One region of the Metabacillus sp. 84 genome, then DNA from elsewhere that is predicted to be linked to it. Evidence: predicted binding sites of a transcription regulator. Region 1 holds the regulator's gene; the other holds the start of a gene.

Region 1 (2,406 bases):
AAAGATCATTACCATCCAGCGGGATTACGGCAACCGTTCTGAAAGAAAGAACGCACGTTTTAAGTATACAGTCGACCGCCTCGGCCTGGAAACCGTGAAAGAGGAGCTGGAAGAGAGGCTCGGCTGGAAGCTCGGGCAGCCTGAAGATTTTCATTTTGACCATAACGGGGACCGTTATGGCTGGGTGGAAGGAACAGAAGGCACATGGCATTATACGTTGTTTGTAGAAGGCGGCCGTGTGGCGGACTTTGAAGGCTACCAGCTTAAGACAGGCTTAAAAGAGATCGCGAGAGTGCATACCGGCGATTTCCGCCTTACTGCCAATCAAAATGTTATCATCGCGAATGTAGCTGCTGAAAAGAAGGCGGAAATTGAAGGGCTCATTCAAGCATACGGCTTAACAGACGGAGCCCATCACTCTGCACTCCGCCGGAGTTCGATGGCATGTGTAGCACTCCCGACATGCGGTCTGGCTATGGCCGAGGCGGAGCGTTACCTTCCAGAGCTGATCAGCAGGATTGAAGAAATTGTGGATATAAACGGTCTTCGGGGAGAAGAGATCACCATCCGCATGACCGGCTGTCCGAACGGATGTGCCCGCCATGCACTGGGGGAAATCGGCTTTATCGGAAAAGCTCCCGGAAAGTATAACATGTACTTGGGAGCAGCCTTTGACGGCAGCCGGCTCAGCAAAATGTACAAAGAGAACATTGGAGAAGAAGAAATTCTGAATGAGCTCGGGCAGCTTTTGCCCCGCTACGCAAAGGAAAGAGAACAAGGAGAACATTTTGGGGATTATGTCATCCGTGCCGGCATCATCGGGGCAACGACTGACGGAACCAACTTTCATGCGTTATAAAAAAGAAGATGGCTGCCAGCCATCTTCTTTTTATGCAGAAAAAAAGCCTGTCCTGACGAACAAGGCTCTCAATGCACCGTACGATATACGCCAATCACTTTTCCTAAGATTGAAACATTCCGCAGGATAATAGGCTCCATGGATGAATTTTCCGGCTGAAGCCTGATATAATCCTTTTCTCTGAAAAAGCGCTTGACGGTTGCTTCATCATCTTCCGTCATGGCGACCACGATCTCTCCATTATTAGCAGACTGCTGCTGGCGGACTATCACAAGGTCTCCGTCCAGAATTCCCGCTTCAATCATACTGTCTCCTACAACTTCAAGCATAAATACATGGTCATCAGGAGGGACCAGACGTTCGGGCAGCGGGAAATATTCTTCAATGTTTTCTACTGCTGTAATAGGAACCCCTGCTGTAACCTTCCCGATAATCGGGATGTTGACAGCGCTGCTTTTTGGAATTTCCAGTTCTTCGTTCAGTACTTCAATCGCTCTCGGCTTAGTGGGGTCTCTCCGTATCAATCCTTTATTCTCGAGCCGCGCAAGGTGGCCATGCACGGTAGAGCTAGAGGCAAGGCCTACGGCCAAGCCAATTTCACGGACGGAGGGAGGATAGCCTTTGCTTTTGACTTCCTGTTTAATAAATTCCAGAATGTCCTGTTGCCTTTTTGATAGTTTGCTCATCCTTAGCACCTCAGAGTAAGTAATTTATAGTTATTATAGCATGATTTACCTGCATATACAAACATAAGTTCGAAAACCTCTTGACTGGGAATGTTTGTTCGGATTATAATGAATTTATCAAAATACGAACAAACATTCTGGAGGGATTCAAATGTCTAAAATTACATTTGCTTACATTTCTGTTTTCGCACTTCTTGTTGGAGGAATTTTATACGCAGCCGCTGATAAAGGGAACAGCAGCCTGCTTGAAAAATATGCTAAAATAGAAATCCGTGAAGGCGATACGCTGTGGGATCTTGCGGAAGAGCTCAAAGGCAGACATGATCTTACAAGTACTGAATTCGTGGAGTGGGTCAACAAGGAGAACAGGATGACTTCCCTCGTCATTAAACCTGGCGAAGAGCTGTATATACCGGTTAAAAAAGAAGAAGTGTATAAAATAGATGCGAAGATGATAGCTTCAGAAGAGTAGGTGGTTGTTTGAAAGCGATAATTTACTGCAGGGTGAGCACAGATAAGGCAGAACAGGAGACATCGCTGCAGAGGCAAAAGGAAGAACTCTCCTCGCTTGCAGAAGAGCACGGGATGGAACCGGTGCAGACCATCATGGAGAAAGCCAGCGGCTATGAAATAGAGAGAGAGGGGATCCTTACCCTTCTTGATGCGGTGAAAAAAAGAGAAGCAGAGGCGATACTCATTCAGGATGAGACAAGGCTTGGGAGGGGCAGTGCCAGAATGGCCATCCTTCATTTTCTGTATAAAGAAAAGGCTAAAGTATTTACGATTTCACATCAGGGAGAGCACCAGCTTTCTGAAGCGGATTCAATGGTCCTTGAAATAGTGGGTATTGTAGAGGAGTAC
Region 2 (2,406 bases), on a different contig from region 1:
AGAATCGGGCCTGCTGAAGCACCCGCCAGAAGAATAAAGGAGTAAAAGGAAATCGCGGAGGCACGGCTGTCCCCCGCAAGTTCTCCAATCCTGGTAATAAGAGCGGGAAGCAACATGGCCATAGAGGCGGTTAACCATATTGAAAGCAGCGTTGCCACAGGCAGATAAGGAAGCAGGGCGGCTGCAGCGAGAACAGCAGAAAGGGCAGCGACTGACCCGGTCAATGCCGATTTGATGCCGATTCTCCTCATGATGGGACCGCTCCAAAAGGAAAGAAGGGCCCCTGCAAGTCCCGCTGTACGGCTTAAAAAGAGAATCTCATCGCCTGCATCTGAGAAATACCGGCTGAACGAATCGTAAAAGGCTGCAAAGGCCATCAGCAGACTAAACGTAAGTACATAGCATGGGAAAAGATCCGAACGGAAAAGAACCGATAAATCAAGAGCATCTCCCGAAGCACGTCGTTTGGAGGCCGGAAGGAGCAGCGCTGCCGTTAGGGCTATGATTGAAAAAGCAGCGCAGAAAAACCAGAATACGGCCTGCCATCCGAAGAACTGAGTGAGAAGCGAGCTTATCATCTGGCCGGCGACACCGGCTAAAAGAAACCCGCCGTTGATCAAGGAGATAAGATGAGTTCTGACTTCCTCTGTAAATGTCTCAAAGCAGTAGGAGTAGGCAACTGGCGCAAAGCTTGCCAGAAAAAATCCCTGCAGCCCCCTTATCATCTGGAAGGAAGCGGGAGACTGCGAGCCTGTCAGCAAATAGGCAAGTACAGCGCAGATAAGCAGCCCGGCCGCCATCGTCCTCCTTCGTCCGAAAAGACTTGAAACAGGGCCGAAGCAGAGCAGTCCGATCGAATAAAAAAAGGTAAAAAGAGAGGCGCTCCACACAATCTCCTCGGGACTCCCGCGAAGCCCCGCAGCTACTTCAGCGTAAATAGGGATAAGCAAATACAGGTTGCTTGCAGCGGCGGCAGCGGCAAGCAGGAAGAACGCGGCAATCCGGCCTGATGCGTTCACTGGCATCCCCCCATCTCTGTTACACTATATGCAGCAGATTCTGTCCGGTTTTCCACCAGATGAAATCGAACGTGTATTCGTATATAATATAAAGAAACGACTAAGGCCAGAGGAGGCAAATGGAATGACAATCCGGTTTTTGGCAGGCCGTTCAGGCAGCGGCAAAACCACGATGGTTCTGAATGAAATCAGGGAAAAGTTGATGGAACGGCCTGATGGACCGCCGATTATTTTTCTAGTCCCTGATCAAATGACGTTCGCAATGGAATATGAACTGGCTGGAACCCCTGGTCTGAGCGGAATGATCAGGGCGCAGGTTTTCAGCTTTTCACGTCTCAGTTTAAGGATTCTTCAGGAAACATCCGGAGCGGCCAAGCAGATGATCACGTCTTCGGGCGTGCAGATGATGCTTAGGAAAATCATTGAAGAGGAAAAGCAGAATTTTAACGTATATGGCAAAGCCAGTGATAAAGCCGGCTTTATTCAGCATGTGGAAACGATGCTGACTGAATTTAAACGGTATAACCTGGATCCTGATGGGCTGATTGGGAGCATCCGTTCCATCCAGCAGCATATGGATGAAAAAGAAAGAGTGCTGTCAGGAAAGCTTGAGGACCTGCATATCATTTACGGGCGGCTTGAGGAAGCCCTTGCAGAGAGGTACGTGGATTCTGAGGATACACTGAGGATGCTTACAGAACGAATTGAAGAATCTGCCTATCTGGAAAAGGCGGAAGTTTACATAGACGGATTTCATCAATTTACGCCAATGGAGAGGGAGGCAGTAAAGAGCCTGGCTGCCAAGGCGGAACGGGTAACGCTTACGATAACAGCAGACAAGCTGTTTGACCGGCATTTGCCGCATGAGCTTCATCTTTTCAGAATGACGGGGATGACATATGCGGATTTTAAAAGGATGGCAGAGGAGCTTCATATTGAAATAGAAGAACCCGTTCTGCTGAAAGAACTCCCGAGATTCGCATACTCTCCTTCGCTTGAGCATTTAGAGCAGAATTACGATACAAGGCCTTCGGTGCCCTTTAAGGGAGCCGCAGATGTCTCGATATGCCAGGCGGCAAGCCACCGTGCGGAGGTGGAGGGAATTGCGCGCCGGATTCATTATCTTGTCCGGAAAAAAGGGATCCGCTACCGGGAAGTGGCAATTTTGCTGCGAAACCCCTCCAGCTACCAGGATTTAATCGAACAGGTTTTTACAGATTACGGGATTCCATTTTTCATAGACCAGAAGCACTCCATGCTCCATCATCCTCTCATAGAGCTGATCCGCTCTGCTGTAGAGGCGGTGACTGGAAGCTTTAGATATGAAGCTGTTTTCCGGGCCGTCAAAACGGATCTTCTTTTTCCGGAGGGATCAGACCGGCAGCTG

The links. The regulator LexA, encoded in region 1, represses DNA repair genes until DNA is damaged. The targets are predictions, from matches to a motif close to CGAACATATGTTCG.
Region 2: a site for LexA is predicted at 1,086-1,099, ahead of addB (helicase-exonuclease AddAB subunit AddB). Genes of this name have one in related genera too.

Annotation. Positions count from the first base shown of each region.
Region 1 covers NZ_JBNILN010000004.1:63,236-65,641, reverse strand. The annotation lists gene cysI (assimilatory sulfite reductase (NADPH) hemoprotein subunit) at 1-859, shown strand, start outside; gene lexA (transcriptional repressor LexA) at 928-1,545, opposite strand; gene yneA (cell division suppressor protein YneA) at 1,697-2,017, shown strand; gene ACQCV8_RS09315 (YneB family resolvase-like protein) at 2,026-2,406, shown strand, end outside.
Region 2 covers NZ_JBNILN010000007.1:14,242-16,647, forward strand. The annotation lists gene ACQCV8_RS13305 (MFS transporter) at 1-1,019, opposite strand, end outside; gene addB (helicase-exonuclease AddAB subunit AddB) at 1,144-2,406, shown strand, end outside.